3 regions of the Parageobacillus sp. KH3-4 genome follow, and region 3 is predicted to be linked to each of the others. Evidence: riboswitches for the same ligand, from Rfam matches in the RefSeq annotation. Region 3 holds a riboswitch; each other region holds the start of a gene.

Region 1 (10,895 bases), 760 kb from region 3:
TTATTGGATATTCCATTTATCGCAGCGACAGGTGATGCCATTTTTTCCAATTTAGCGCTTATTTTTGCGATCGGGGTTGCGGTTGGGTTCGCAAAAGATGGAAATGGCGCTGCGGCATTAGCTGGGGCGATTGGCTACTTTGTATTAACAAAAGGAGCCACTGCCATTGACAAAGATATTAATATGTCCGTACTAGGCGGAATCATTTCTGGTGTGATTGCCGGACTGCTGTATAACCGCTACCATAATATAAAATTACCGGATTGGCTTGGATTTTTCGGAGGGAAGCGATTTGTTCCGATTGTCACTTCTTTTGTGATGCTTGTATTAGCATTAGTTTTTGGATATATATGGCCGCCGATTCAAGATGGAATTAACGCAATCGGCAAATGGATTGTCGGCGCTGGTGCGATCGGAACTGGCATTTTTGGATTGTTAAACCGATTGCTTATTCCGATTGGATTGCATCATGTATTGAACAATTTTGTCTGGTTTGTGTTTGGCGAGTATAACGGAAAAACTGGAGATTTATGGCGGTTCTTCGCGGGGGATCCAGATGCCGGCATTTTTATGGCGGGATTTTTCCCAATTATGATGTTCGGTCTTCCAGCTGCAGCAATTGCCATGATTGCCGCAGCGAAAAAAGAGCGGCGCAAAGCGGTATCCGGCGCTCTTCTTGGAGTCGCGTTCACATCGTTTTTAACGGGAATTACGGAGCCGATTGAGTTTTTATTTATGTTTTTGTCACCTCTGCTTTATGTCGTTCATGCCGTGTTAACCGGTCTTTCGCTGGCAATTGCGACAATGCTTGGCGTTCATCACGGTTTTACTTTCTCAGCCGGTGCGATTGACTTCTTCTTAAACTATGGAATTGCACAAAGACCTTATTTGTTAATTGTTCAAGGAATCATTTATGCGGTGGTCTATTTCGTTGTATTCTATTTCCTTATTACAAAGCTAGATTTGAAAACGCCGGGACGAGAAGAAGATGAGGCAGAAGGCGAATTTGCCAGCAGCGATGCAGCCAAGGCGGGCGCCAAATATGAAAGTCTTGCTGTAAAATATATGGAAGCATTAGGCGGAAAAGAAAATCTTACGCAAATTGACAATTGCGTTACACGCCTGCGCTTAAAAGTGAAAGATATGTCGAAAGTCAATGAGGAGGAACTGAAACGGTTAGGTGCCAAAGGCGTTATCCGCCTCAATCAAACAGATGTGCAAGTCATTGTCGGCACCGATGTCGAGTTTGTCGCCAGTGAACTGAAAAAGCTATAACCAAAAGAAAAGCGTTCCAGCTCTTTTCAGCGAAAGGTGAGAGCTGGAATGCCTATTTCAATAGAAATATCATTGTAAATCAAGGAGGAACATGCAATGAAGCGGTTGCTAGACTGTAGCGCCTCGGATTTTCGCCGTATGGACGGAAAAGAGCTGAAGCAATCGATGCAGGCAGCAGAAGGAAGAACCATTGTCGCGGAAGTGATCGGTTCTGTTGCCCCGCTTTATCCGGAGGTGACGAATGCGGAATTGGCCGCGGCGTTTGGCGCGGATTTAATTTTATTGAACATGTTTGATGTGTTCCAGCCGATGGTAAACGGATTGGATACAAAGGAGCCGGATCAAATGGTGGCACGTCTGAAGCAGTTAACGGGGCGGCCAGTCGGTGTCAATTTGGAGCCGGTTGACCTGAATGCGAAGCAGCTAGAGAATCTTGCTTCTCTTCCAAAAGGAAGAATGGCAACAGAAGAATCATTGCTAGAAGCAAAACGTCTAGGTTTTGATTTTATCTGCCTAACCGGAAATCCGAAAACAGGTGTAACAAATGATGAAATTATCCGCGCGATTGAAACAGCCCGTGCCGTTTTTGGGGAAGAAGGCCTTATTATCGCGGGAAAGATGCACGCAGCAGGTGTCGCCAACGAAACGGGAGCTAGTATTGTATCTGAAGAAGTGGTTGCGCGTTTTGTTCGTGCCGGAGCTGACATCATTCTTATGCCGGCGCCGGGAACTGTGCCGGGAGCGACATTAGAAAGAACAGAACAACTTGTTCGGATTGCCCATGAACATGGGGCATTGGCGATGCTTACGATCGGCACGAGCCAGGAAGGGGCTGACGAGGATACAATCCGGCAAATCGCGCTCGCAAGCAAAATGGCCGGCGCTGACCTGTACCATATCGGTGACGCTGGCTACCACGGCATCGCTGTTCCAGAAAACATTATGACATATTCCATCACCATCCGCGGCAAGCGCCATACATATATTCGCATGGCGAGGTCGCCGTTGCGATAAAATGAACGGCATTTTTATTTCAAGTGGAAACTTGCCGCCTTTTTGTTGCGCATATTTAACAGAAAGGAAAAATGAAAGGAGACCATCACATGTTTTCCTTATCTTCCTTATCTCCAACTTGTTCCGTTTGTGGGAAGCCGATTGAAAAAAATGAGCCTATCTATGTGCGCATGAGATACCCGTCGTACAGAGGAATGGTAGAAATTACTGCTTTCCTCAAGCATGAAGGAACCATTATTTGCGATGGTTGTTTTTTGCAAGAACAGAATAATCATGAAAAATGAAAGAAGCTGCGCGATGTTTGGAAAAATCGCTGCCGATGTGCGCGGGTTAAGCGACATCGGCCGGTCATTAAGCCGGAAAACTACGATAAAGTCGCTGCCGATGATTGCGTGATGCATGAAGAAAGGGGAAAAGGCTTATTTCTTGATTAAGCCGAAGTCGGATGAGTATTGTTTTGCCAATAAAGCGATGATTCATTTGGATGGCACGAGCACAGCAAGAAAAAAGCGCGTATTGCGCTGCAACGATTATTATAAGCGCCCGATTTCCGAGGCATCGCTTGAGACAGCAAGCACGGTTAATTTGGATGTCGAAACTAAATTTAAAATCCGCGCACACGCTTATTCGATTGACGTTCATAAAAAACGTTTAGAAAAACTAAAAGATTTTTATTGAAAATTGCCGAGCTTTGCCATGAAACCGGAAACGAAGCTGGAATATGCGCAGAAAAGCTTGATGTTGACCGCTAACGTATTTGGGCGCATGAAAAGCGGGACAAATCATGTTTTGGCGGATTTCAAAGCGGTAAATGAACTCGCGTTTCAATGGCCCGTCGATGCGAAAACAAAATATACGGTGAAAGACTTCGGCTTTGTGTTGGAGCGCTACATTGACAATTAAGCTTATCGCCGCCTTGCATAAGGCGGCTTTTTTGCCTGTTTGCAAGCGACGTCTTATTTTTTTATTGCAAAACCTTTTTTCTTCCATTAACATTATAACTGTCAACTGCTCGACAATTTTATACAGCAGCGGCAAGGTGCCAAATAGAGCGGTTCGCTCTTCATGGCTTAATAGGGAATCTGGTGAAAGTCCAGAACTGTCCCCGCAACTGTAAATGCGGACGAAATGAGATGACCACTGTACGGTGGAATGGCAAGCGCCGTTTGCCGTATGGGAAGGCTCAGAGTAGGATGAAGCATGAGTCAGTAGACCTGCCTTGTTCGCTTACTGTTTCCTAATCTTCGGGGGGTGAGATGAGGAAACGGCAACGGTGGCTGCTTTCGTGTGCACATTTATTGCCGTTTCTCGCTCATTCCGCGGTAGGAATGGGTTTTTTTATTTTATATAAATAAAGAAGGGGGAACAAAAGATGAAAAAATGGAAACGGTATGTGCTGCTATTTGTATTTGCGCTGGCATTCGGCCTCTTATTCGGATGCAGCGGGGAAAACGCAAGCAAAGAGCCTGCCAAAAAAGAGGAGCCGAAAGCGGAGCAAGCAGCGTTTCCGGTAACGGTGAAAGATGGATCAGGGGAAGAAGTGACGATTAAGTCGGAACCGCGAAAAATCGTTTCTTTAATCCCAAGCAACACGGAAATCGCCTATGCGTTAGGATTAGGCGATAAAATCGTTGGCGTCAGCGATTTTGACAACTATCCGGAAGATGTGAAAAAGAAAGAAAAAATCGGCGGAATGGAGTTTAATGTGGAAAAAATCATTTCGCTGAAGCCAGATTTAGTGCTTGCTCATGCGTCAGGCGCGCATAATTCAAAAGACGGGCTTCAGCAATTGAAAGATGCAGGCATTACTGTATTAGTTGTCAACGATGCGAAATCATTTGCGGACGTATATGATTCCATCGAGCTGATTGGCAAAGCGACTGGAACTGCCGATAAAGCGCAGGAAATCGTGAAAAATATGAAAACAAAATTAGAAGGGATAAAGGAAAAAGCAAAACAAATAAAAGAGGAAGATCAAGCCAAAGTATGGGTGGAAGTATCGCCGCCGCCACAAATTTATACCGCCGGAAAAGGGACATTTATGGATGAGATGCTTCAAGCGATTTCTGCGAAAAACGTTGCCGGTAATTTAGAAGGGTGGCCGATGGTCACAGAAGAAAAGGCGGTCGCGTACAAGCCGGATGTCATCATTACCACATACGGCGGAGCGAAGCAAGTATTGAACCGTCCTGCTTGGAAAGATGTCCCGGCGGTGAAAAACAAACGGGTGTATGATGTAAATACAGATTTAGTAAGCCGTCCGGGCCCACGCTTGATCGAAGGAGTAGAGGAACTTGCAAAAGCAATTTACCCAGATATTTTCCAGTAATATATGGATGTATGCAGTAGCAATAACGATCGTTATCATTTCGCTCTTGCTAGGGATATCGATAGGTTCTCTATCGATTCCCTTTTCTGCTATTATGAAGATCTTTTTATCACAATGGTTTGGATTAACATTGCCGGACGATGTTCCTAGGGATTTTGTGCAAATCGTGATGGCGATCCGCCTTCCCCGCGTGGTTTTGGCGTTTTTCGTAGGCGCTTCGCTCGCCGTCGCGGGAGCGGCGTTTCAAGGATTATTAAAAAACGCGCTTGCCGACCCGTATACGCTCGGCGTGTCGTCAGGCGCTTCTGTCGGCGCGGTTTTTGTCATTTTTTTCAACATTCAATTGCCGCTGTTTGGCACATTTACGCTTCCCGTTGTCAGCATTGTCTTTGGCCTTGCGACGCTCGTGCTTGTTCTTTTGTTTGCGCGGGCGGTGGAACGAAAAATGTCCGTAGAAACGATCATTTTAGTTGGCATTATGTTTGGGGCGTTTTTCAGCGCGCTTATTTCCTTAATGATCGCGCTGACCGGGGAGGAATTGCGGCAAATTATTGCATGGCTGATGGGAAGCGTGGCGATGCGCGGCTGGAAGTATACGATGATGATGCTTCCGTTTTTTCTCGTCGGGGTAATGTTGCTGCTTTTCAATGCGCGCGAACTGAACGCCTTCGCTTTTGGAGAGTCGGCCGCTATGCACATCGGGGTCGATGTGGCGAAGCGAAAAGTGATGGTTTTAACCGGCGCTTCGCTGCTAACCGGCGCGGCGGTGTCGGTTTCTGGGACGATCGGTTTTGTCGGATTGGTCGTTCCCCACATGGTTCGCCTTGTCTGCGGCCCGAACCATCGTCTCCTTTTGCCGCTTTCCTTATTGTACGGCGGCGCGTTTCTCGTTCTTACTGATTTGTTGGCACGCACGATTATTTCGCCGAGAGAACTGCCAATCGGCGTGATTACGTCATTGATTGGCGCTCCTTTATTTGCATTGCTATTTTTTCGAAGAATGAGAAGAAAGACGTGATGAATGTGCTTGAAGTGAACAACGTGTCTTACCGCTATCATCGCAAACGGGTTCTTCATAATGTGACGTTTACCGTAGCGAAAGGTGAAATATTTGGGGTTTTAGGGCCGAACGGAAGCGGGAAAACGACGTTATTGAAGCTATTAAGCAAAGAGCTGCCGTTACAAAGCGGCAGTATTGCGGTGAACGGTCGGCCGCTTCGCTCTTTTTCGCAAAAAGAATGGGCGCGCTTTGCCGCAGTGCTTCCGCAAACAATGGATGCGGCGTTCGGATATACGGTCAAAGAAACGGTGGAACTTGGACGATACGCTCATCAAAGCGGCCTATTTCCAACATGGACGGCAGAAGATGAACAAGCGGTGAAAACGGCAATCGAAGAAGTGGGGCTAACGGAAAAGGCAGAAGAAGGAATTGACCGTTTGAGCGGGGGAGAACGTCAGCGCGTTTATTTAGCAAGGGCGCTTGCGCAGCAGCCCCGGCTTTTGTTGCTGGACGAACCGACGAATCATATGGACATTACCCAACAAATAAAGCTATTGGACCAGCTTGTCCGATGGGCGAAAGAAAAAATGCTCACCGTTGTTGCGATTTTTCATGATATCAACATTGCTAGTTTATATTGTGACAGGCTTTTAATGCTAAAAAGCGGCGAGGTAGTTGCACTAGGGGCACCGGAAGAATTGATGGAGCGTGAACTGTTAAATTCTGTATTCCAAGCGCCGGTAAGCAGGCAAGCGCATCCGACCGTCTCCAAACCGCTCATGGCGTTTTTGCGCGAATGGGAGTTTCCTCGTTTACAACGCGGCGAACTGCGTGAACGATTCATGTGGAAAATGTTGGAGGACTGCGTCGCCATCAGCGCCTCCTCGCCGCTGAAGGTGTTATCATCAGCGCTTGTCGGATCAGGATTTCAATGGGCGACACATTTTGTCAATCGCCAAGTTTCCAAAGATTATGATTGCAAAGATGCGGAAGCAGAGATGAAACATTATTTGCGGCGCCGCGGCTTTCCCGTCCAACAAACGATTGGAATGATGACCGCTGTTTCGGTCGAAGATGCCGTTTGCATGTATGAAAAACACGACGCGTTTTCTGTATGGACCGTCGTGACCGCTGGAGTGGGAAACGCCGTCGATGCCGCACAGGCGTGGAAACGGGCGCGGTTCGATCAAAAAATTGGCACAATCAACATTATCGTATTCATTGACGGGAATTTAACGGAGGCAGCATATGTGCAAGCAGTAATGACGGCGACGGAAGCGAAAACAAAAGCGCTATACGATGAAAAAATTATCGATCCGGAGACAAACACTTATGCAACAGGAACATCGACGGATTGCATCGCGATTGCTGCGACGCAAACAGGGAAAACATTTCCATATGCTGGAACGATCACGCCGCTTGGGAAAGCGATAGGGCGCACCGTTTATGAAGCGACAAAAGAAGCGTTGCGCCGCTATCAACAGCGGAGGGGATCGTCGTGAGCCATCTTTTCGCGATTGCGCTGGCATTGTTGCTTGATGTGCTGATTGGAGACCCTCGTTGGCTCCCGCATCCTGTGCGCGCGATCGGATCGTTGATTGCTTTTTTGGATCAACGACTGAATCAAGGGCGGTATCGGCGCGCAAAAGGAATCGTCGCCGCCGTGGCGGTAACGGGAATCGTCTACGGCCTGTCGTTTTTTGCTGTATATATCAGTTATTCGCTTTCGTCGCTGTTTGGCGTGATCGTCGAAGCGGTCCTGATTTTTACGGCGATCGCCGCGAAAAGCTTGCAGGAAGCTGCCTGGAATGTGCTCATTCCTTTGGAACAGGGAGACATGGAAAAAGCGCGGCGCGAATTAAGCATGATTGTCGGCAGGGATACAGAAAATTTGGGAGAATCGGAAATCGTGCGCGCTTGTGTGGAAACGGTGGCGGAAAATACGAGCGATGGCATTACCGCGCCGCTGTTTTACGCTTTCATCGGCGGTGCGCCGTTGGCGCTTTTTTACCGGGCCGTGAACACATGCGATTCGATGCTCGGTTACAAAAATAATACGTATCGCGAGTTTGGCTGGGCGTCCGCTCGTTTGGACGATGTTGTTAACTACGTGCCGGCTCGCCTGACGGCGATGGTGATGGTATTGGTTCATGGCGGAAGGCGAATGCGCCATTGCTTTCGGGTGCTTTTTCGCGACGCCCGCAAGCATCCAAGCCCAAACAGCGGGTGGCCGGAGGCGGCGATGGCGGCGCTTCTTGGCGTGCAGCTTGGCGGAACGAATACATATAAAGGAATCGTTTCACACCGTCCGACGATCGGCGATCCGCTCATTCCGCTGAAAAAAGATCATATTCGCCAAGCGGTGCGGATCATGCTCGTGACGGTTTTATCGTTTGCGATATTGCTTTTTATAGGGGGGATGATGATTGAATTTGCCAGCGCATGGCGCAAATCCTCAGCAATTGTATAAGCATCTTGGGATTCCGGCTCCGGCGGCGTACGTCGACTTTAGCGTCAACACCAATCCATATGTACTGCCGTTGTCCCTTTGGCCGACACAAACCGATTTTTGCCGCTGGGCGATGGAATATCCGGATCCGGACACCTCGCAATTGGTTGATTTGCTGGCGCGCGCCGAAGGAATTGCCCGCGAGCGAATCTTAATGGCCAACGGCGCTTCGGAATGCATTTATTTGCTAGGACAGTTGTTTTCTCAAAAGCGGATTGGCATCGCCGAACCGGCGTTTTCTGAATATCGCCGTGCTTGTAAAGCGCACGGCTGCAAGATCGTTTCGCTTGTCTCAAATGAAGAGAGAAGCTGGAAATATGAATTAAGCGAGTTAACGATGTTATTAAAGGATGTTGATGCTTTCTTTTTATGCCATCCAAACAATCCAACGGGAACGGTAATGACCGAAGAAGAATTGTATGAATTGCTTATGGCGGCGGAAAAGGCGAAAACGTTTGTCGTCATCGATGAAGCGTTTTACCATTTTTGGGAGGATGGATTTACCGCATTGCAGTGGATCGATCATTTTTCCCATCTGATCGTTCTGCGGTCATTAACGAAGATTCATCATTTGGCAGGGGCGCGCATCGGCTATATGGTTGCCAATGAAGAGATCATCGCGCAAATAAAAGCGCTGCAGCCGCCATGGAGCGTAAGCAAGGTTGCCCAGCAGCTGGCGTTGCATTTTTTGCCAATGGACGAGTTTGTTGCGCAAACAAAACGGATGATTGCCGCTGAACGAGCGCGGATAACGGAGGTTTTGCGGGAGTATGGGTATTACGTTTCGCCGTCCGTCGTCAATTTTTATTTATTGCGGCTGCCGAACCGTTCCACTGAAGCGCTGTTTTATCACTTATTATGGGAAGGAATTGTACCGCGCCATACGATAAATTTCCGCGGCCTTGACGGCAAGTATTTGCGTTTAGCGGTGAAAACGAAGGAAGAAAACGATCAATTGCTGCACGTGCTAAGGCGGTGGGCGCGATGATTGTGTTTATTAGCGGCGGCGTCCGGAGCGGGAAAAGCCGAATTGCTGAAGCTTATGTACAAAAGCTGGCATCGCCGGAAAGTGCTTTACACTATATCGCAACGGCACAGGCAGCTGATGATGAAATGAAACAGCGGATTGCTCATCACCAAAAGCGGCGGCAGAAACAAGCGGTGAAATGGACGACATGGGAACAGCCGGTGCGGCTGGCCAAACTCATTCCTGTTTTCACAAAAAACGATGTCGTCTTGCTTGATTGTGTAACGAACTGGCTTGCCAATGAATTGTTTGCCGATGAAGGCTGGCAAAAGGAAACGGTTTGTTTTCGAAAGGCAAGGCAAATGTGGGCGACGCTGCAGCAATTAGAGAAAGCGAGCAGAGCGCTGATTATCGTTTCCAATGAATTGTTTTCGGGAGGGGTGCCGGATGATTTAGGGACATACCATTTTATGAAAATGCTCGGCTGGCTTCATCAACAAATTGTCGCTAACGCACAAGTTGCCATTTTAGTACAAAACGGCGTCGCCGTTGTAAAAAAAGGAGAATCATGCTTATGAAAGCAATTTGGAGCGGGTTTTTATTGTCTGTTCAATTTTTGACGGTAATCCCGATTCGGAAGCAAATTGATTGGAACGATGCGACAGCACGCTGGTCTGTCCGCACGTTTCCGCTTGTCGGAGCGCTGATTGGCGGCGTTGAAGCGTTGGCGTATTTCGTTTTTTCTTCCTTTTCTTCGTTTTCACCGTTGTTTCTTGCGCTTTCCCTCCTGTGGCTATCTGTTTGGCTTGCGGGAGGGTTGCATGCCGATGGTTGGATGGACGTAAGCGACGCATTTTTTTCGTATCGGGATATAAAGCGCCGCCAAGAAATTATGAGCGATTCGCGCGTCGGGGCGTTTGCTGTATTATCCATTTTATGTTTGCTTTCGTTTCGCTTTTTATTCATATTTGAAACAATACGCTCCCACCTTGACGTGTTTCTCATTGTTGCTATTCCGCTGCTTTCAAGAATCGCAATGACATGGCTGCTTATCTATGGAAAACCCGCGAAACAAACCGGCATGGCGGCAGCCTTTCGGGAACATATCGAACGCCGTGACGCATATGTGGCGGTTGCTATCGGCGGTTGCTTGCTTGCGAGTGTATGCATCGCGGCCGTTTCTGTTTTCGAAACGGTGGTTTTGCTTGTTGGTGGAACGATGTTTGCCGTTTTGGTTGCACGTTTGTTTTTTGAAAAACAGTTTGGCGGCATTACCGGCGATACGCTTGGAGCATTTGTTGAGGGGGTGGAAACGTGGCTATGGTTGATGATTTGGCTATTACGCTAATCCGTCACGGGATGACGCCGGAAAATAAAGAAAAGCGATATATCGGACACATGGACGTGTCGCTTGCCGAACCGGAAAAAACGCGGCTTCTCCAAGCAGACTTGCCGCTTTTTAAGCCTGTCGATTTGCTTGTGTCAAGCGATTTGCTCCGCTGTAGGCAGACGCGCGAGCTTTTATTTAGAAACTATGGCGGTGACAAATATGAAATGGCGCAATGGCGGGAAATGCATTTTGGCGATTGGGAAGGAAAAACGTTTTTAGAGTTGAAAGAAATAAAAGAGTACCAACAATGGCTGAGCTCGCCGCTAGTGATGGCGCCGCCAAACGGAGAAAGCTACCAAGCTTTTTGCCAGCGGGTGGAAGAAGCGCTTGAACAAACGATCCTGCTTGCCGAGCAAGCAAATGCAAATCATGTCGCCGTCGTTACGCATGGCGGCCCGATTCGTTGCGTAT
Region 2 (10,895 bases), 1.1 Mb from region 3:
GATCATCCTTTCTTTTGAGTTTATCTGTATATAAGGCGAAAGCCGAGGAAAAAAGGTTCAATTTTTGGTTGCACATTTAAAAAAAGACTGCTGACGAAGTGCAGCAGTCTGGGTTATTTTTCAAAATCATATTCTCGTTCTACTTTGCACACCCGGACTGAATAGCGCTGATACCATTGCTGTTTTCCTTTTTCTTGCGCGATTTGATGTGCCGCGTGCGCCTTCCATTGTTGAATCGCTTCAAGAGAGTCCCAGTATGAAACGGTGATACCAATGCCGTTTTTGTCGCGAACGCTTTCGGCGCCAAGAAAACCGGGCTGTTGGGAGGCCAATTCAACCATTTGTTTCGCCATCGCTTCATATCCGTGGTCCCCATCGGTTCGCTGCGAGGTAAAAATCACCGCATAATATGGCTTTTCCATCGTGCCTCCTCCTTATCCTTTCATATATTCTTGTCTCTTTATGGTAATTTTAGCGTCTGACAAGAGGAAAATACTTATTAAAATAATCGCTAAGCCGCCGATCATCCCAGTCGAGATTTTTTCATGTAGGAAAATCATTCCCCAGATGACGCCGAAAACAGGTACAAGAAAGGTAACGCTTAATGTTTTGGTTGGTCCAACGTTTGCTAGCAAATAAAAATAAAACAAGTAAGCAATCGCCGTGCAAAAAACAGCGAGTCCCAATATCGAATACATGACGAGCAGCGATACTTGTTTCTTTGGAATATCGAAGGCTACCCATGGAATGAGCACGGCAGCGGCGCCTAATTGCTGCCCAATCGACAATGATAAGGAAGAAACCCCCGCAAATGCTTTTTTGGCATACACACCGCCGCATCCGTATGAGAACGCGGCCAAAATGGACAGCAACGCGGAAAAAACGGTTTGTATCGACAGCGGAACAGGGCTCCAGCCGACTAGCGCAAACACGCCGACAATGCCGAGGCCGATGCCGATCCATTTTTTTGCATAAAGCGGTTCATGAAGAAGCCATCGCGAAGCTAACGCGGTAAACAACGGGGTGGTTGAGTTTAAAATGGCCGCTACAGAAGCAGGCAAATGCAACGTAGCAGCGGCGATGAGCGTAAACGGGATCGCCGCATTCAGCGCCCCGACGATGAGATATTGCTTCCAGTAAGCTTTCAGCTCTACGCTTTTTTTGAACATCCATACATACAATAACAGCACGATGCCAGCGATAAGCACACGCAGCTCGATCGTAAGCACAGGACCGATGGCAGGGGAGGCGATGCGCATAAATAAAAAAGAGGCTCCCCATAAAGCCGCGAGCAGAAAAAGAGCAGCAATTTCTTTTTTGTTCATATTCGTCTCTCCCAAGTGAATTTTTTCTGCATTATATCATATTTTTTCTATATGATTGGCGATGGACGAGCATTGCCAAGTGGTTATTTTATAAAAAAGCAATTTTTTGTTGACAACGTATATAAAAGTTAAATATCATAAAAGTGTAAAAGTAAATATGTGGTTTCTGTGTTAAAGGGGAGTAGCTTTAACAACAAAGTCGTCAGTTCAGGGTCACCCCCTCGGCTTTGTTGGCAACGGAAACGTTGTTAGCGAGACCTTTACCAATATTGGTAAAGGTCTGTTGTTATTGAAAGACCTTTACCAAATCGGTAAAGGTCTTTTTATTTTCGCAAAGAAAGGGAGGGATTGGAGAAAATAAAAAGGAGATTCGAAAATTAGGATTAGGGGAGATAATAATGAGGAAAGTATGGAAACGACTTCGTTTCATCGTTAAAATTCGCCGATTTATCCCATTTTTAATAGAATTTTTTCGTTCTCAAGAAGTGTCTATGTTGAAAAAAACGTCTGCTATTTTACTTTTATCGATTTATACCGTATTTCCATTTGACATCATTCCCGATTGGCTTGGATTGTTTGGCGTCATTGATGATGTGGCCGTGCTATTGTTTATTCTTCAACAAATAGTAAAAATGGCTCCTTCCCATTTAAAAAATAAATACGGCATTTAAAAGGAGGAATAGTAAATGGAGTTTTTGTCTGCACTTTTATCGATTGTCATTATCGATCTTGTATTAGCTGGCGATAATGCCATCGTCATTGGTTTGGCGGCGCGAAATTTGCCAAAGAACCAGCAAAAAAAGGCGGTTATTTGGGGGACAGTAGGTGCGGTGGTGATCCGCGCGCTTGCGACATTGTTTGTCGTATGGCTATTAAAAGTACCAGGGCTGCTGCTCGTTGGGGGTATATTGCTTGTTTGGATCGCCTATAAGCTTCTTGTTGAGGAAAAAGGTCACGATGTCGAAGCGGGAGGAAGCTTATGGGAAGCAATTCGCACCATTATTATCGCCGACGCGCTCATGGGGTTAGATAACGTGCTGGCGGTGGCAGGAGCCGCGCATGGCAGTTTCTTGCTAGTTATATTAGGATTGTTAATTTCCGTACCTATTATGGTATGGGGAAGTACGTTAATTTTGAAGTGGATCGAGCGTTTTCCAATTATTATTACAATCGGAGCGGGAGTGCTTGCATGGACGGCTTCGAAAATGATTGTCGATGAGCCATTTTTAGATCAATATTTCGCCAATCCATTTGTAAAATACGGATTTGAAATTCTTGTCATTGTTGGGGTGATTGCCGCTGGCACATTGAAAAAAAAGAAGGGTGAAAACAAATTAGAAACAAAAGCCGCCAATGGATGATTGGCGGCTTTTGATTATAACTCATCAAATCCGTTATCGATGTTCACTTTTGTATATTGCCTTGATTTTTGTTCAAAGAAATCTGATTTGCCAAGGTCGACTTCTTCATACGCTTTAATCCAGCGCAGTGGGTTTGTCCGGTAGCCGTCAAACGGACGGTCAAAACCGAGTTGATGGGCGCGGACGTTAGCGTAAAACTTAATGTAGGCGCTCAAATCATGCATATCAATGCCATCGATATCGTTGCCAATAATGTAATTAGCCCATTCGATTTCCAGCTCCGCTGCTTTGATGAACGTTGCTCGCACAAATTCAGCAAGTTCTGGTGTATTGTATTCCGGATATTCGCTTAACACTTCTTTAAAAATTTTTGCAAATAAGTCGACATGGATATGTTCGTCCCGATTAATGTAATTGATCATCGTGCTTGTTGCGACCATTTTTTGATTGCGCGCCAAATTATAAAAGAAGGCGAAGCCTGAGTAGAAGAACAAACCTTCTAAAATAACGTCATACACAATCGATTTTAGCAAGTTTTCGACATTTGGATTTTCAGCAAATTCTTTATAGCCGTTGGTGACGAAGTCATTGCGCTTCCGCAAAATCGGTTCGTTTCGCCAAAACTCAAACACTTCGTCCTGCTTGCTTTTTGGAACGAGGCTGGAAAGAACGTAAGAATATGAATGGTTATGAATAACTTCTTGCTGCGCGAGCATAATCATAAGCGCGTTAATGCTTGAATCAGTGATATAATCGGCGACTCTGCCGGCGTAGTCCGTTTGAATGCTGTCAAGCAACGCTAAAAGTCCAATGATTTTCAAAAACGCGTCCTGTTCGCGTTCTGTTAAAAGCGGAAATTGTTTAACGTCTTGGGACATATTGATTTCAAACGGTGTCCAAAAGTTTGCCAGCATTCGTTTATATTTGGCGTACGCCCAAGGATAGGCGATATCATCCCAATTCAGGACGTTTGAGCTTTTGCCGTTGATGATTCTTGTAGAACGGTTTGGCGCTTCTGGGTCCATAATGACCCGTTTCATTAATGGATGTGCCATATTTCTTCCTCCTGTCATTAGCTTGCGCATGATTCACATTCATCGATGGTGCTGGAAGTAGAGCGGACGTAATACGTTGTTTTGAATCCTGACTTCCAGGCGGTGAGATGAAGATCCAACAGCTCTTTTGCTTTGATCGTATTCATGACATAGAAATTAAATGAAATCGCTTGGTCGATATGGCGCTGACGCACTGCGTTTTGTTTTATGCTCCAATGCTGGTCGATATGGTACGCCGATTTATAATACCACGTTGTTTCGGCGTTTAGGTCAGGCACGGTAACTGGAATTTTGTAATCTTTCTTTTCTTCTGCGTACACTTTTAAAAAGATCGGGTCGATGCTGGCAGTGCTGCCGGCGATAATTGAAGTCGAAGCATTTGGCGCAATTGCCATCACATAGCCGTTGCGCATGCCATATTTGGCAACTTGTTTTTTCAGCGTGTCCCAGTCGACGTTGTCGTTGCGGCGGTATCCGCGTTTATCAAAATAAGCGCCCGTCTGCCAGTCGGAACCCGGAAAAGCCGGATAGCTTCCTTTTTCCTTTGCGAGCTCCATGCTAGATTGGATGGCCAAGTAAGCAATTTTTTCATACAGTTTGTCCGCGTATTCAACTGCTTCATCCGATTCCCAGCGAATGCCTTTTAACGCAAGTAAATGATGCCAGCCAAACGTGCCAAGCCCTACGGCGCGGTATTTTTGATTGGTAAGCTGCGCTTGTAATACCGGGATCTTATTTAAATCAATCACGTTATCGAGCATGCGCATTTGAATCGGGATAAGCCGTTCGAGTACATCGTCGGTAACAGCGCGGGCAAGATTGATGGAAGACAAATTGCAAACGACAAAATCGCCAGGGATTTTTTCAATGATGATCTTTCCGTCTTTCGTATATTGTTTTTCAACGATGGTCGGGCTTTGGTTTTGCGCGATTTCTGTACAAAGATTGCTGCAATAAATCATGCCGAGATGGGCGTTCGGATTTTTTCGGTTCGCTTCATCGCGGTAAAACATAAATGGTGTGCCCGATTCTAATTGGCTGCGCATAATGCTTTTCATTATTTCAATCGCTGGCACTTTTTCTTTCGAAAGGCGCTCTTCTTGAACGCATTGCCAATATTTTTCGCGAAAGCTTCCTCTTCCTTTTTCCTCATCATAAAAATCTTCCAAACTAAATCCCATCACTTTGCGAACTTCATGCGGGTCAAACAAGTACCAGTCGCCTCGTTTTTCAACTTGCTCCATGAATAAATCAGGAATGCAGACGCCAGTGAATAAATCGTGCGTCCTCATCCGCTCATCGCCGTTGTTTAATTTCGCATCCAAAAAAGCAAAAATGTCTTTGTGCCAAACGTCTAAATAGACGGAAATCGCTCCTTTTCGCTGCCCTAATTGGTCAACGCTGACAGCGGTGTTATTGAGTTGCTTCATCCATGGAATAACGCCGGACGACACACCTTTAAAGCCTTTAATGTCGCTGCCGCGGCTTCTGATTTTGCCGAGATAGACGCCGATTCCGCCGCCGGATTTGGAAAGGTTGGCGATGTCGGTGTTGCTGTCGTAAATCCCTTGCAAGCTGTCATCGACAGTGTCGATAAAGCAGCTTGACAGTTGTCCATAACTTTTTCCGGCATTTGCTAATGTCGGCGTGGCGACGGTCATGTACAAGTTGCTTAGCGCCCAATACGCTTCTTGAATGAACGCAAAACGGCGATGTTTCGGCTCTTTCGCCATTAACGCCATTGCGATGATAAGGAAACGCTCCTGCGGCAGTTCGTACAAGTTGCGGTCGTAATCGCGGGCCAGGTAGCGGTCCGCGAGCGTGCGAAGGCCGATATATGTAAACAGCTTGTCTTTGTCTGGATCAATAAGTTTTCCAAGCTCGTTGATTTCTTCTTTTGAGTAATCATCAAGAAGAGAGCGATCGTACACGCCTTTAGAAACAAGCGTTGTTATTAACTCGTACAGGCTGCCGTAGCGTTGTTTTGCGTCATATCCACGTTGTTTGGCCGCTTCTTTGTATAGTTTTTGCAAATAGATGCGGGCACAGACAAACGTCCATTCTGGTTCTGCCTCACTAATATAGGAAAGACCTTCAAGTATTAAGTAATTCGTGATTTGTTCCGCAGAAAGCGTATCTTTGCTTTCGATAATGCGGATGATGCGCTCCATATAGTCGCCGGCCTGTAGATGCGGATAGTCTTTTGTTATATTGCGGATAAATGAAATAAGACGTTCGCGAGAAAACGGTTTAGTTTGCCCGTTTTCTAGCGTAATAATGGTGGTTTTTGTATTCAATGCCATTGTTTTTTCCTCCTTGTTTCCATAAAAAAATCCACTCGGACCGAGTGGATGAAACGACAGCATAAAAAGGGGAAAAGAAGCCCTTTTAAACCATCGTTTCATCTTCTCGATCCCCGGAGAACATGAAACGCAAACAAGCAAGGCAGGTCTCCTGACTCGTGTTTCATCCTACTCTGGATCCTTCCCATATGTGCGCCCGAATGAGCTTTCACATACAGTGGATGTTCCATTTCGTCCACACATACAGTTGCGGGGGCAGTTCTGGATTCTCACCAGATTCCCTATTAAGTCCGGATGGACACCATTGCTTGCGGTTTTTATACTATATTTAGTTGTGTTTTTTAGAAACAAACACAATATATAGTATTTTGTTGTTGCTGGTACAATCATATAATAAAACGTCGGTAAATTCAACTGTTTTTTATTCGGGCACAAAAAGAAATGCTTTTCGAACAAGAAATTCTCATTTGCAAGAACCGCGAAATTTTAGTAACAACAATTGAAACAACAATCCGTGCGTATCCCAGGAATGACAAAAAGCATTGGGAACTAAATAGGTCCAAAACGATTCTGAAAATTTCAATATGCGCGGAATACATAAGACTGATCGTGACGAAATAAGCGGAAAACACAAAAGGGAGAAAGGAGTAGGGGCTGTCCCACTTCTGCCTCTGTTGCTGCATTCCACATGCGTAAAAGTACAAACATAGATAGAACATTAACTGTTTGGAAATCAACGGCATCATCACTTTTTGTTGTTTCCTAAAGGGCTTAAGCGAATCGCTTCATTGAATCGCGATTGTACGTTAATGAGCAATTCCGACAAATAAGCAGGTGATTTTGAAATATTTTTTATTGAGAAGTTGGCCAATCCAGGTAATGCAATGCTCCGCAACCACTGTTCTGCTGTCTTCACGTTCCCTAACTCTTTTCTAAAATAATTTGCTTGATTGTTTCGTTGGAAAACCTACCTCCCTTAATGGTTAACTTTAGTAACATTTTTTGCGAACTGTGCGATTCTGTTTTTCATTCGGCTATCACCTATTTTATTACCGGATTACGCAGGTCGGAGTGGGGAACTTGCCTCTTTCCCTGTTTAAAAAGAACAAAAAGAAGCCAATGTACAATTCGTTTAAAGGTGGAAGATTGATAGCTAATTATCAGCCAATATTATCATATTCAGTAAAAAAATAATTCTTTAAATTTTTCAGAATAGTTAATATAATTATTAATGTAGTGAACTTGAACGAACAACAAAGGAGGAGAAGGTGTGAAAGGATTAAAATCGGTCTTGCTTTGGGGGCTTATTTCTGCACTCGGGGCAGTAGGATTTGCAGTTCTCGCATTAAGCCGTGGCGAGACGGTGAATGCGATTTGGTTAATTGTCGCTGCTGTATGTACGTATGCCGTAGCGTATCGTTTTTATAGCAAATTTATCGCTCGCAAAGTGTTTGGACTTGACGACAACCGCAAAACGCCTGCGGAAGTGTTTAATGACGGAAAAGATTATGTCCCGACAAACAAATGGGTATTATTCGGACATCATTTTGCGGCAATCGCCGGCGCCGGGCCGCTTGTCGGACCGATTTTAGCGGCGCAAATGGGATATTTGCCGGGAACGCTTTGGATTATTATCGGCGTTGTTTTAGGCGGAGCAGTCCAGGATTTTATTATTTTATTCGCATCGATGCGGCGCAACGGCAAATCGCTTGGCGAGATGGTGAAGGAAGAAATTGGCCCAGTTACAGGGTTTGTTGCATCTCTTGGCATTTTAGGAATCATGATTATTTTATTAGCTGTTTTAGCGTTGGTTGTTGTGAAAGCGCTTGTAGGAAGCCCATGGGGAATGTTTACGATTGCCGCAACGATTCCAATTGCGATTTTGATGGGAATTTACATGCGCTTTATTCGTCCCGGGCGCGTTGCGGAAGCATCTTTGATCGGGTTTGTGCTCCTGATTGTTTCTTTGGTAGCTGGCCAGCATGTCGCTGAACACCCGACGTTGGCGAAAATATTTACATTAAAAGGCGAGACAATTGCAATTTTGATGATTATTTACGGGTTTGTCGCATCGGCATTACCGGTATGGCTACTGCTCGCGCCGCGCGACTATTTGAGCACGTTTTTAAAAATCGGAACGATTGTTGGGCTAGCGCTAGGAATTTTAGTGGTTGCACCTGATTTGCAAATGCCAGCGTTGACGAAATTTGTCGATGGCACTGGCCCGGTGTTTGCCGGGGACTTATTCCCGTTTCTGTTTATTACGATTGCCTGCGGTGCGGTGTCTGGATTCCATGCGCTCGTTTCATCTGGCACAACTCCGAAAATGATTGAAACAGAAAGCCACGCTCGTCCAATCGGGTATGGGGCAATGCTGATGGAATCGTTCGTAGCGATTATGGCGCTTGTCGCTGCGTGTGTGTTAACTCCTGGAGCCTATTTTGCGATTAACAGCCCGGCTGCGGTGATTGGGCAAGATGTGGTGCAAGCGGCAAAAGTCGTGTCTTCGTGGGGATTCACTGTTACGCCTGACATGCTTACAGCACTTGCTAAAGATGTCGGTGAGCAAACGATTTTATCGCGGACTGGCGGAGCGCCGACGCTAGCGATTGGAATGGCTGTCATTCTTTCCAATGTAATTGGTGGAAAAACATTAATGGCGTTCTGGTACCATTTTGCGATTTTGTTTGAAGCCCTCTTTATTTTAACGACAATTGACGCGGGCACGCGCGTTGGACGCTTTATGATTCAAGATATTCTCGGCCATTTCTATAAGCCGCTTGGAAAAACGGATTCGTTAGTTTCCAATATTATTGCGACGACATTATGTGTATTGGCTTGGGGCTATTTCTTATATCAAGGGGTAGTCGATCCTCTTGGCGGTATTAATACGTTGTGGCCGCTTTTCGGCATTGCCAACCAAATGCTCGCAGGAATTGCGCTGTTATTCGGCACGACGGTGCTGTTCAAAATGGGCAAAAAAGCCTATGTGTGGGTGACGTTGATTCCAACGACATGGCTTTTAGTCGTAACAATGACAGCCGGGTGCCAAAAGCTGTTCCACAGCGATCCAAAAATTGGCTTTCTATCTCATGCCGATATGTTTAAAAATGAATTAAATCAAGGGAAAATATTGGCACCTGCAACCAATGAAGCGCAAATGCGACAAATTATTATGAACGACTATATTGATGCAACATTATGTGCCATTTTTATGCTTGTCGTGATCGCGATGCTGATTTCATGCGTCAATATGTGGGTGAAAGTATTGCAAAATAAACATGTGCCGTTAAAAGAATCGCCTTACATTCCAAGAAATGGAGGAAATGAGGTTAAACATTATGCGTAAGTGGGTTCAAACGATTTTGGCTTATCGTAAGCAATTTCTTGATTTGCTTGTCGGTGTTCCAAACTACGAGAAATATGTAGAACATATGAAAACGCATCATCCAGGAGAGCCGATCAAATCAAGAAAGGAGTTTTTCTGCGAAATGCAGGAAGCGCGTTATAACGGTAAAGGCGGGAAAGTGTCGCGATGTTGCTAATGGTTGAAGGAGGGGGAAATATTTTTCCCCTTTTTCCTTTTTATGATATGACATATGACAATTAAATTGTTTTATAAGGGGGAATACATCGATGCGCATACTTGTTGTTGGTGCGGGAGCGGTCGGCGGTTATTTCGGCGGACGCTTATTGGAAAAAGGGCTGGATGTGACATTTCTCGTTCGCGAGCGAAGAAAAAAGCAGTTGCAAGAACGGGGACTTGTGATTCATAGCGTTCACGGAGATGCGGCGTTAAAGCCAAAACTGCTTGTGACGGGAGAAAGAGCGGAGCCGTTTGATGTCATTATTTTTTCAAATAAAGCGTATCATTTGCCGGAAGCAATTCGCGACGCGAAACCGTATGTTGGAACAAAAACGATCATTTTACCGCTGTTAAACGGCATGGCCCATATGGACATGCTTTGGCATGAGTTTGGAAAGGAAAACGTATTAGGAGGGCTTTGTTTTATTGAAACGACGCTGGACGAGCATGGAGAAATCGTACAGACGAGTGCTTCCCATGACGTTCGATTTGGGGAGTGGTCCGGGGAGCGGACGGAGCGCATTGCGGCGTTGGAACAATTGTTTTCCGGCTGCAACGCCCGTTTTCACTCAAGTGGGAGAATTGTCACCGATATGTGGAATAAATATTTATTTATCGCGACAATGTCAGGAGTGACAACGTTGTTTCGCGCGCCGATTGGTCCAATTCGTTCGGGAAAGTACGGACAGGAAATTATTTTCGAATTGTTAAAAGAAATCGCAACAGTAATGCGGGCGCATGGCGCGCCGATTGCTGATGATGTCGAGGAACAACAGCTCGCGCAATTAAACAAAATAGAAGCGGCGATGAAATCGTCGATGCAACGTGATATGGAAAAAAGGCAGCTTATTGAAGCGGACCATTTGCAAGGCTATTTGCTTTCGTTAGCGGAACAATACGACATCGCAACGCCGCTGTTAAAAACAGTGTATCATAATCTCAAAATTTATGAGGCGAACCGTTCCAAAGCAGAGTAAGAAATGGAACAGAGCAGCCTTCAAAATGGGCGAAAAGAAGGCTGCTTTCTTTTTGTGCAAAAAAGATTGTATATTGCCATGATGTAGTGTACAGTTAGTAGTGAAAACGTATGCACAAAAGAGGAGGATACAGCCTTGAAGAAAACTTGGTGGAAAGAGGGAGTCGCGTATCAAATTTATCCGAGAAGCTTCATGGATTCAAATGGAGACGGAATTGGCGATCTTCGCGGAATTATCGAGAAACTTGATTATTTAAAAGATCTGGGAATCGATATTATATGGATTTGC
Region 3 (10,895 bases):
TCAAGGAGGAGCAGCTGGCGCAACAAATCGCCCAGTTTTGCCGAAACAAGCCCGCAATCGTGGGCGAAGTGAAAACAGAGCGGAAAACATTTTTACCGCCGCTATTATTCAATTTGTCCTCCTTACAGGCGACGGCAAACAAAGTGTATCAATTTTCTCCAAAAAAGACGCTCGATATTTTGCAAAAATTATACCAAAAAGGTATCGTGTCATATCCGCGTTCCGATTCCAATTATGTGACAAAAGGCGAGGCGGAAACGTTCCCGGATATTTTGCAAAAATTGCAGGCGTTTCCGGAGTATCAGCCGTTTTTTCCGCTGCCGAATGCATCAATTTTACATAATAAACGTTATGTAAATGAAAAGAAAGTGACTGACCATTATGCGATCATCCCGACGGAGCAGGTGGTTGATCCGGCGAAGTTGTCGGCGGATGAGCGGAAAATTTACGATTTGGTCGTGCGCCGTCTCATTGCCGCTCATTACGAAGCAGCGGTGTTTGACTATACGACCGTCACGACGCTTGTCGATGGGCGCGCCCGCTTTATTTCGAAAGGCAAGCGGCAAATCCAGGAAGGATGGCGGAGAGTCATCAGCCAGCGCGAAGACGATGATGTGGCGCTTCTTCCTTCGCTCCGTGAAAGCGAACGAGGCGATGTGCTGAACGTTCGTGTCAAAGAAGGAAAGACGCAGCCGCCGAAACGGTATACAGAAGGCCAGTTGATTACCTTGATGAAAACAGCGGGGAAATTTTTAGATAACGAAGAATTAGAAAAAGTGCTTGCCAAAACAGAAGGGCTCGGCACGGAAGCGACGCGCGCGGCGATCATTACCATGTTGAAAGAGCGCAATTACATCGAAGTAAAGAAAAATCAAGTGTATGCGACCGACAAGGCGAAAGTGCTGATCGAAGCGATTGGTGATAAAATTTTGGCATCTCCGGAAATGACGGCGAAATGGGAGCAACGCTTAAGCGAGATCGGTGAAGGAAAGGCGGCAGCGGCGCAGTTTATGGAGCAAGTAAAAAAGCTGTCCGCAAAAATTGTCCAAGACGCCGTTGAAATGTCGAAAACATGGGATTTCGCCGGGCTCGATACCGCGTCGATTCAACGGACAAAATCGAAAGCGGCACTCGGAAAACCTGTTGGCATCTGCAAGCTGTGCGGCGGCACGGTCATCGATAAAGGCACGTTTTACGGCTGCGCCAATTATGCCAAGACGAAATGTTCATTTGCGATTTCGAAAAAAATTCTCGGCAAAACGATTTCGCAAGCGAATGTGAAAGAGCTGCTCAAGCACGGCCGAACGAACGTCATTAAAGGATTTAAAAAAGGAGAAAAAACGTTTGATGCGGCGTTAGTGTGGGATGAAAAAGAGAAAAAAATAACGTTTTCGTTTGCGAAAAAATAATCTCCTTCCTCATGGCGAGGGGGAGATTATTTTTTCCATCAGCTGTTCCGGATGTCGCGGCGTCTGAAAGCCAAACTGTTCATATAGTCCGTGGGCGTCTTTTGTTGCCAGCAAAACGCGTTTTACGGCAGCGACGTCCGGGTGCCGCAATATGCATTTCACCAGCCATTTGCCAAGCCCTTGCCCTCGAAATTCCTCATCAATAAAGACATCGCACAAATAGGCGAACATCGCCCCATCAGTAACAACCCGCGCCAATCCGATTTGCGTCTGTCCGTGAAACAATGAAAAGCATAAGGAATGTTCCAAAGATTTTATGATCGTTGCCCTGTCTCTCGTATTCGCCCAATAAGAGCGGGCGAGAAATTCGCAGACGCGGTCGACTTGCACAAGAGCTGGATCGGTGGAAAGCGTAAACGGGCCGTTTTTGTATTGGACGATTTGCAGCAAGTTCGTTGCTCCTTTCGTGCTTTTCCCCATTATATCGATAAAACTAGAAAATGACAATAAGAATTTTATGAATAGAGCCAAAAATTATTCGATTATGTTTATAATGTTGAGAATCAATCCATTATATTATGAGGACAAAAATGATGGGAAAGTTGTTTCTGTTCGCACCGAATGTTTTTTGGTAAGTTGCTGTTTGCCGACGAGCGTGCTTTGGGGTGCATGAATGGTAAAATGGCGAAGCTATTTTTTGTGCAAGCTTGCTAGCCGATCAGGATAGTTTGTAAACATTCCGTCCACGCCTAATGATAATTGTTTGTGCATTTCTTTTTTCGTGTTTATCGTATACGGATGAACAATGAGATGGAGTTCATGCGCTTTTTGCACAAATTCCGGAGTAACGAGCGATTGATCTGGTGCAACTCCTTCAGCGTATTCGGCGGTTCGATCGAGCACGTCATCGAGGTTTCGTCCTTGGATCATGGCGGGACTATACAGTTGAATAAGCGGAATGCCTTTAGGAACGATGTTCTGCAATTTTCGCAAACTCGCTTCGCTGAACGATTGGAAAATGACTTTTCCTTCCTGCAAATATCCGTTCTTTTTTAAAATATCCACCATTTTTTCTTCCATGCCGGAGTAGACATTTGGAGCTTTCGTTTCAATGTATAGAGCGGCTTTCGCGTCTTTTTGTTTCATAAAATCAATCACTTCTTGCAGAGTAGGAATTTTTTCTTTGGCATATTGCTTCTTCGCGTATTCCGGATAAGCGTCGTTAAACCAAGAACCGGCATCCAGCTGTTTAATTTCTGAAAGCGTGAAGTCTTTTATCCGCCAAGGGGCGCGATCGGGGTATGCTTCTTCTGCGTTTGTTGTTCTCGCTAGCGTCGCGTCATGAATGGCGACTAATTCTCCATCTTTCGTCATATGCAAATCTAATTCCACATAGTCCGCTTTCATTTGAATTGCTTTTTTGTATGCCGATAACGTATGTTCTGGTGCATATCCAGACGCGCCGCGATGGGCGATAACAGCGATGTCGTCTGCAATTGGGGGCGGCGTGAACGGTTGCATGCCCAATTTATCGGCAGCCGCGGCGTTGAAGGAGTATGATGCGAGAAAACTGAATAGTATGGAAAGCGGCCAACCAATGATCGTTGATTTTTTCATTTTTTCTTCACTCTCCCTGCGACGATTTTTTCGCTTTCATTGTAGGAAGTGAAGGTAAAGATTAAATAAATGAATATTTAAAGTTTTGTCATTTATGCATAAAGAATGTTTAGTATATTTTTAAAAAATAGTATTTGCTAAATAACATTTTCTATAAATGAAAACTAATAGTATTTTGAAATATTTTTTAACAATAGTGGTATAGAGTGAATTGACAGAGGAAATACTATAAGCGGATGAAATACAGGAAAAACCATTTTGTTGTCCGTTGATTTAAGTTCACCGGATGATAAGCGGAATTTTGCGCTGACTTTATCTAAATGCAGATCATTTTAAAATTTTCCCATGCTGACTCGTCAATCAGTCAATTAAGGAAGAAGTTTCATGAAGTTATTTCGTTGGGCTATAGCCAAGCGGTAAGGCAACGGACTTTGACTCCGTGATGCGCTGGTTCGAATCCAGCTAGCCCAGCTGGAATGCAGGCAAGCAATCGCTTGTCTGTTTTTTTGTGGAAAAAGAAGGAGTTTCGTCAAATATGTCAAATAAAGACGATAGTGGGGAGGGAATGATGGTGAAAACAGCTGATTTATGCGATAAATTTTTTAGCGAGCTTCAAGTTTGCCGGCTGCCGATGCAATCATATGGCGGAAAAGCAGAATTTTCCGGACCGATCGCGACGGTCGACGTATTGGAAGATAATGTGCTTGTGCGCGAGGCGTTAGAAACCGTTCCGGCCGGCACTGTATTGGTCGTTGACGGGAAAGGTTCGCGAAATTGCGCACTGCTTGGAGATCGTTTGGCGCAAATCGCCTGCGATCGCGGACTTGCGGGCGTAATTATCCATGGCTGTATTCGTGATTCTGCAGAGATCGCCAATATGCCGATCGGGGTGATGGCGATCGGCACGTGCCCGATAAAAAGCAAAAAAGAAGGAAAAGGAAAACGGGACGTTGCGCTTGAATTTGGCGGTGTTCTTTGGGAGCCGGGCGCCTATGTATATGCGGATCGCGACGGGATTGTGTTGGCAAAAACGGACTTATTGAAAAAAGTGATTGACGGCGTTTAAAAATTTGTACTACCATGAGTAACAGAAATGTTCCATGAGAAATCAATATCTATGCCAAGCAAATAAGGTGCCTTTCTCATTAGAGAACAGGCTTAAAAGGGAAGTACGGTGAAAATCCGTCACGGTACCCGCCACTGTGATGGGGAGCTTTGTTGCATGATGTCACTGAAGGAAACTTCGGGAAGGCGCAGCAAAGCGATGATCCTAAGTCAGGAGACCTGCCTTATTTGTTCGGACGGATACCTACGGGATTATAGGTAGACGTGCGGGAGAATGGCATACTTTTTTGGCTATATTTGTATGCATTTTTCTGCACCTCTGCGTATAGAGGTGCTTTTTATTTTGCAAAAAAGGAGAGATTGAACATGACAACATGGAACTTAACCGGAACGAAACATCATGTGCTGATTTGCAACGGAGGCAGCTGCATGCGTAAAGGGGGAGAGGAAGTAACACTTGCCATCCGTGAAGAAATTGCGAGGCTGGAGTTAAACGACAGCGTACATACGACGCGGACGCGCTGCAATGGCCGCTGCCAGGATGCATGCGTCGTCATCGTTTACCCTGAAGGCGTATGGTACAACGGGATGACGCCGAAAAAAGCAAGGGAGCTTGTGCGAAGGCATTTACGGGACGGGGAATGGCTGGAAGAAACGATAACGTACCGTTATGAAAAGATGAAGGGATTCATGATGCCAAAACAATCAACGTCCCCTCTAGGAATCTCGAAATGATGCAGAACAGCGGGAGGAACGGAAGCATGAAAAAATGGAAATACGCCCTTTTCCTTTGCGGTTTAGTTGTCTATTTTACTTTTTCTGAAAGTTCATCGGCATTTGCGATGCATATTATGGAAGGATTTTTGCCTGTTAGATGGGTGATTTTTTGGTGGCTCGCGTTTTTGCCATTTTTGATCATCGGTATGCGTTCACTCATCCGGATTACGCGTGAGCATCCGGAACTAAAGCTGCTCATTGCGCTGTCCGGGGCATTTACGTTTGTGCTGTCTGCTTTAAAAATTCCATCCGTTACTGGAAGCAGCTCACATCCAACGGGGGTAGGGCTCGGTGCGGTGCTGTTTGGTCCATGGACGATGGTAGTGATGGGGAGCATCGTATTGCTGTTTCAAGCATTACTGCTGGCACATGGCGGATTGACGACATTAGGTGCGAATGCCATGTCCATGGCAGTCGCCGGCCCGCTTGTGGCGTACGGCATTTATCGTTTCGGGAAAAAGTGGAATATATCGCGGCGTTGGACGATATTTTTCGCTGCATTTTTTTCTGATTTAGCCACATATGTTGTCACCTCATTGCAATTAGCGTTGGCGTTTCCAGATGCGACAGGCGGGATTTTCGCTTCGTTTGTCAAATTTGCCGGCATTTTTGCTGTCACGCAAATACCACTGGCGATTACAGAAGGGCTGCTTACGGTTGTCGTTTGGAATTTCTTATCGACTTACAGCAGCCGGGAACTGACTCAATTAGAGAGGGGAGTGTAAATTATGAAGCGAAGTCTTTTTCTCCTTGTTTTTGCTGTTTTATTAGTAGTGGCACCGTTATTGTTCATTCATCACTCTGATTTTGGCGGCACGGATGACCAGGCGGAAAAAACGATTCAGGTGATCGCTCCTCATTATCAACCTTGGATGGAAACCATATTTGAGCCGCCGGGCGGAGAGGTGGAAACGTTGCTGTTTTCTGTGCAGGCGGCGGTCGGGGCCGGAATTATTGGCTACATTATCGGCGTCTATAAAGGTCGGGAGAACCGAAGAGAGGAATCAAAATGATCCGACAGTTTGACACAATTGCTTACAATAACCGCCTGCGGACAATACGTCCTGAACAAAAAGTGATATTTGCGCTCATATTATTAATGATGGCCATGATAGGTAGTTGGAAAATGCAAGTAATGATAACGATTTGGCTTGCCGCATGGATTATCGGGTATGCACGTGTTTCGTGGAAAGTGTACGCCAAAACACTCGGAGTTGTGGCATTGTTTCTGATGGTGAGTTTTCCAGCTTTGCTTGTTTCCATTGACAGTTCTTTTCATGTTTCTATTGATCGTTCGCAAATTTTTGCCGCGATGTCTTTGCTCTCTCGTTCGGTTGCGGCATGGTCTTGTTTATTTTTCCTGCTAGTGACTACCCCGTTTCCAGAGATGCTGTATGTGCTCAAGCGAATGAAAGTACCATCCGTCATCATTGAGTTGTTATTTTTTACGTATCGGTTTGTATTTGTTTTCGAGAAAGCAGCAGAAGAGCTATATGTAGCAATGAAAGCAAGAAACGGAGGAAACCATTGGCGGCATGGCGGGATGTTGGTGTTCCAGCTTTTTCAAAAAATATGGCATTCCTATGAAGCGCTGCGCCTTGCTTTATGGGCCCGCGGAGTTTCCGATGAAATGGTCTATGTTCATGTGGAAACATACAATGAAAAAAACAAACGTTATCTGTGGGAAGCAGCCATCGGCATAAGTTTGCTTCTATGGCTGGGATGATAGGAGGGCAGCAGACGATGCTGAAAATGGACGAAGTATATTATACGTATCCAAACGGGCCGTGTGTATTGAAGGGGTTAAGCCTTTGTGTCCCCAATGGAAAAAAATGTGCGCTTATCGGTCATAATGGATGCGGCAAGACCACGTTATTTTTACATGCGAACGGGCTGTTGCGCCCCGATTCCGGCGATATCTATTGGAATGGCGAGAAGATGGATTACCGACGTCCAACATTGCAAAAATGGCGGCGGGAAGTCGGCATCGTTTTTCAAAATCCAGAACACCAGCTTGTGGCGCCGCTGGTGCGTGATGAACTGGCGTTTGGCCTGTGCCATTTAGGAATGAAAAAAAGCGAGATGGACGAGCTCATGGAAAAAGCGCTGGACGAGTTTGGATTGCGTTCATGGTTGGACAAGCCTGTTCATCATTTAAGTCTCGGTCAAAAAAAATGGCTGACGCTTGCCGCCGTCATGGTGACGAACCCGAAATTATTAGTGCTCGATGAGCCGACGGCATATTTAGACCGACTGCAAATCGAGAGGTTTGTCGAGAAGATCAACGATATTCATCAAAACGGCACGACGGTTTTGATTGCGACTCATGATTTTGATTTTGTTTTAGAGTGGGCGGATATCGTGTTTGTCATGCATGACGGACAAATTGTCATGCAAGGAGCACCGCAAGAGGTATTTGCAAAGCAGCATCAATTGCAAAAATGGCATCTTGGTGTTCCGCTGCTTGCTTCTGTATGGAAAACGTTGTTTCCACACGAGACACGCATCCCGCGGAATGTGGAAGAAATGAAACAATGGATGAACGCCCAAGCTCCGTATTAGTGAGACAGTGATATAGAGTTCCAGTTTTTTAGGCAAATATGCCCAGTTAACATGAACAAGAAAGATGGAAATTGAGGTGAAACGATGAAAGGGAAATTGCTGATCGTTGGATTTGGGCCAGGCAGCGAAGAACATATGACAAAGCGGGCGCGGGAAGCAATTGAAGAAAGCGACATCGTTATCGGTTATAAGACGTACATTGACCTCGTCGCGGATATAATCGGCGATAAACAAGTGATTAGTACGGGAATGACGGAAGAAGTCAGCCGCGCCCAAGAGGCGGTGAAATGGGCGGAACGCGGAAAAGCGGTCGCCGTCATTTCCAGCGGGGACGCGGGCGTGTATGGAATGGCAGGGCTTGTGTATGAGGTGCTCATCGAAAAAGGGTGGACGCGAGAGAGCGATATCGAAGTGGAAGTCATTCCAGGCATTTCCGCCATTCATTCATGCGCCGCGCTGTTAGGTGCGCCGGTTATGCACGACGCGTGCACGATTAGCTTAAGCGATCACTTAACGCCGTGGGCGCTGATTGAGAAACGCATCGAAGCGGCAGCCGCTGCCGATTTTGTCATCGCTCTATATAATCCGAAAAGCGGACGGCGCACGCGGCAAATTGTCGAAGCGCAGCGGATTCTTTTGCGCTATCGCTCGCCAAGCACTCCAGTTGGATTAGTGAAAAGCGCTTATCGCGCGCGGCAGCATATCGTATTGACAGATTTAGCGCATATGCTCGATTACGATGTCGGAATGTTAACGACTGTCATTATCGGCAATTCTTCGACGTTTGTATACGACGGGCTGATGATTACGCCGCGCGGCTACCAGCGGAAATATACGCTGAGCGCCGCCGAACAGCCGTTGAAACCGCACGAACGGCTCCGCAAAGAAGCGGAACCGTGGGCGCTTGATCAAACGAAACCGTCCTCGGCAAGAGAAATCGCGGAAGACGCGTTGCAAAAACTGGCGATCCGCCAGCGCGACGCCGCGGTGTTTGCCCCTGCGATTTTCGAAATCGCGGTTAGCCCGGGGGTAGCGAATAAAAACTTTACGGCAAAGCAGATGATGCTGCTTGCTGAAATCGTCGGCGAAGGCGGAACGATGATGTATACGCCGGATCATTATTTGAAGCTAGAGGTGCCTACTTCTGATCCAGACTGTATCGTTTCGAAACTGAAAGAAGCGGGACTGACTGTTGCCCCGATCGGTGATGTGCTGATGGTGAAGGCGTGCGATTTTTGCGACGGCGAGAAAAAAGACGCGATTCCATACGCGGAAGAGTTATACGATCAGCTTGGCGGAATGGCGCTTCCGAAAGAATTGAAGATCGGTGTAAATGGCTGCGGCATGGCGTGTTACGGAGCGGTGCGGGAAGATATCGGCATCGTCTATCGGAAAGGGGCATTTGACTTATTTTTAGGAGGAAAAACAGTCGGAAGAAACGCGCAGCCTGGACAACTTGTCGCTGAAGGAATTCCTCCTAGCGAGATTGTATCTGTTGTCACCCGCATTATTCAAGAATATAAGGAAAACGCCTATCCAAACGAACGGTTTCATAAGTTTTTCCAGAGAGTGAAGCAAGTCGGCGGATTTGCGTATCAAGAAGAGAAGCAGGCGGCAAAAATCGAAGTGCCTGTCTGCGGTGAATAGGGGGAGAGAATCAATGAAAGCCGTATTATTTGTCGGGCACGGCAGCCGCGACCCGGAAGGAAACGATCAAGTCCGGCAGTTTGTCGAACAATTAAAGCAGAGCATTAAAGTATCCATACATGTCGAAACAAGTTTTTTAGAATTTGGACTGCCGACGATTCGCGAAGGGATCGATCGTTGCGTCGCCGCCGGGGCTCGTGAAATTGTCGTGATGCCAATGATTTTGTTGGCGGCAGGCCATTCGAAGCTGCATATTCCGGCGGAGATCGATGAAGCGAAGAAGCATTATCCGCATGTGGCGTTCATCTATGGCCGGCCGATTGGCATTCACGAGCAAACATTTGCGATCTTGAAAACGAGATTGCTAGAAATCGGTGAAAATATTGAAAACCCTGCTCCGGAAACAGCGGTGGTGCTGCTTGGGCGCGGGGGGAGCGATCCTGATGCGAACAGCGATTTATATAAAATTTCCCGCTTATTTTGGGAACAAACGAACTATTTCCTCGTCGAACCGGCGTTTATGGGGGTAACAACGCCATCGTTAGATGATGCTGTGGAGCGTTGCGTCAAGCTAGGGGCGCGAAAAGTGGTAGTTTTGCCGTACTTCTTGTTTACCGGGGTGCTTATCAAGCGTCTTGAAGAAAAAGTAAAACAATTTCGTTTTCAGTATCCCAAAGTTGATTTTGCCCTAGCCGGCTACTTTGGATTTCATCCGAAATTAAAAACGATTGTGCTTGACAGATTAGAAGAAGCGCTTGGCAAAACGATTGTGATGAACTGCGATATGTGCCAATACCGGCTTCACGCAACAGGGCATCACCACCATCACCATCATTAAGGAGGAACATGCATGGTTATCGTATTAGCGGGAACGAGCGATGCCCGAGAGCTGGCGCTTTGCATCCAACAGGCGGGATATAATGTGTTGGCGACTGTCGTTACAGAACATGCGGCGGACCAGCTGCGCGCTTCCGGATTAGCGGTGCATCTTGGAAGGCTGCCGGCGGATCAATTGGCAGCGTTGATCCGCGCGAAGAAAGCGAAAGCGGTGGTGGATGCAAGCCATCCGTTTGCCGAAGAAGCGTCGAAAAATGCGATGCAGGCGGCAGCGGCAACCGGCGTTCCGTACATCCGCTATGAACGCCAAGCAGCCGAGTTAAGCAGCCGGCTTGTCACCTTTGTTGACAGCTATGAAGAGGCGGCCGAATTGGCGGCGCAAAAGCGCGGGGTGATTATGCTGACGACAGGAAGCAAAACGCTGCACATTTTTGCCGCCAAGCTGCTTGGCCTTCCAAATACGCGCGTGATTGCGCGCATGCTCCCGCGCAAAGACAATATGGAGAAATGCGAACAACTAAAGTTTCCGCAAGAAAATATCGTTGCGATGCAAGGCCCGTTCTCAAAAGAACTGGATATGGCGCTTTTCCGTCATTTTGGCGTTACGTTGCTCATTACGAAAGAAAGCGGAAAAGTTGGATTTGTCGACGAAAAAATCGCCGCCGCACAAGAGCTGGGGATTGAGACGATTGTCATCCGCCGCCCATCGATGGAATATGGCACAGTGTTTTCACAATTTTCCGACGTCATAGCGGCGCTGCGGCAAACGATACAGTCTTAAAAAAGAAAGGGGTTTTGACAATGGATTTCCGCACGGAATTTCGTCCGGTTACAGTACAACCGCAGCAAATTGAAAAAAGAAGCTTTCAAATCATTGATGAAGAAATCGGGGAACACCATTTTACGGAAGAACAATATCCGATTGTACAGCGCGTCATTCATGCTTCTGCCGATTTTGAGCTTGGAAAAAGCTTATTATTT

The links. A riboswitch is a leader RNA that binds a small molecule or an ion and turns the genes downstream of it on or off. The one in region 3 is predicted to bind cobalamin.
Region 1: linked by a shared signal. The riboswitch ahead of MWM02_RS06465 (ABC transporter substrate-binding protein) and the one ahead of MWM02_RS10335 ((2Fe-2S) ferredoxin domain-containing protein) in region 3 are both predicted to bind cobalamin.
Region 2: linked by a shared signal. The riboswitch ahead of MWM02_RS15775 (ribonucleoside-diphosphate reductase subunit alpha) and the one ahead of MWM02_RS10335 ((2Fe-2S) ferredoxin domain-containing protein) in region 3 are both predicted to bind cobalamin.

What each region holds. Positions count from the first base shown of each region.
Region 1 covers NZ_AP025627.1:1,240,337-1,251,231, forward strand. Annotated here, with positions in the region: gene nagE (N-acetylglucosamine-specific PTS transporter subunit IIBC) at 1-1,275, shown strand, start outside; gene MWM02_RS06450 (DUF7916 family protein) at 1,372-2,289, shown strand; partial or broken gene MWM02_RS06460 (PH domain-containing protein) at 2,587-3,192, shown strand; cobalamin riboswitch at 3,310-3,525, shown strand; gene MWM02_RS06465 (ABC transporter substrate-binding protein) at 3,662-4,618, shown strand; gene MWM02_RS06470 (FecCD family ABC transporter permease) at 4,584-5,636, shown strand; gene MWM02_RS06475 (adenosylcobinamide amidohydrolase) at 5,636-7,120, shown strand; gene cbiB (adenosylcobinamide-phosphate synthase CbiB) at 7,117-8,088, shown strand; gene cobD (threonine-phosphate decarboxylase CobD) at 8,045-9,115, shown strand; gene MWM02_RS06490 (bifunctional adenosylcobinamide kinase/adenosylcobinamide-phosphate guanylyltransferase) at 9,112-9,672, shown strand; gene cobS (adenosylcobinamide-GDP ribazoletransferase) at 9,669-10,442, shown strand; gene MWM02_RS06500 (histidine phosphatase family protein) at 10,415-10,895, shown strand, end outside.
Region 2 covers NZ_AP025627.1:3,131,382-3,142,276, reverse strand. Annotated here, with positions in the region: gene MWM02_RS15800 (antibiotic biosynthesis monooxygenase family protein) at 114-422, opposite strand; gene MWM02_RS15795 (DMT family transporter) at 435-1,325, opposite strand; gene MWM02_RS15790 (YkvA family protein) at 1,724-1,996, shown strand; gene MWM02_RS15785 (TerC family protein) at 2,012-2,686, shown strand; gene MWM02_RS15780 (ribonucleotide-diphosphate reductase subunit beta) at 2,701-3,741, opposite strand; gene MWM02_RS15775 (ribonucleoside-diphosphate reductase subunit alpha) at 3,759-6,044, opposite strand; cobalamin riboswitch at 6,169-6,366, opposite strand; gene MWM02_RS15770 (hypothetical protein) at 6,790-6,960, opposite strand; gene MWM02_RS15765 (carbon starvation CstA family protein) at 7,315-9,393, shown strand; gene MWM02_RS15760 (YbdD/YjiX family protein) at 9,386-9,589, shown strand; gene MWM02_RS15755 (ketopantoate reductase family protein) at 9,681-10,607, shown strand; gene MWM02_RS15750 (glycoside hydrolase family 13 protein) at 10,743-10,895, shown strand, end outside.
Region 3 covers NZ_AP025627.1:1,995,385-2,006,279, reverse strand. Annotated here, with positions in the region: gene MWM02_RS10360 (DNA topoisomerase III) at 1-1,409, shown strand, start outside; gene MWM02_RS10355 (GNAT family N-acetyltransferase) at 1,419-1,859, opposite strand; gene MWM02_RS10350 (glycerophosphodiester phosphodiesterase) at 2,100-3,026, opposite strand; tRNA gene MWM02_RS10345 (tRNA-Gln) at 3,426-3,497, shown strand; gene rraA (ribonuclease E activity regulator RraA) at 3,598-4,092, shown strand; cobalamin riboswitch at 4,141-4,332, shown strand; gene MWM02_RS10335 ((2Fe-2S) ferredoxin domain-containing protein) at 4,458-4,826, shown strand; gene MWM02_RS10330 (energy-coupling factor ABC transporter permease) at 4,853-5,593, shown strand; gene MWM02_RS10325 (energy-coupling factor ABC transporter substrate-binding protein) at 5,597-5,881, shown strand; gene cbiQ (cobalt ECF transporter T component CbiQ) at 5,878-6,594, shown strand; gene MWM02_RS10315 (energy-coupling factor ABC transporter ATP-binding protein) at 6,612-7,430, shown strand; gene cobJ (precorrin-3B C(17)-methyltransferase) at 7,515-9,077, shown strand; gene MWM02_RS10305 (sirohydrochlorin chelatase) at 9,091-9,915, shown strand; gene cobK (precorrin-6A reductase) at 9,928-10,695, shown strand; gene MWM02_RS10295 (precorrin-8X methylmutase) at 10,716-10,895, shown strand, end outside.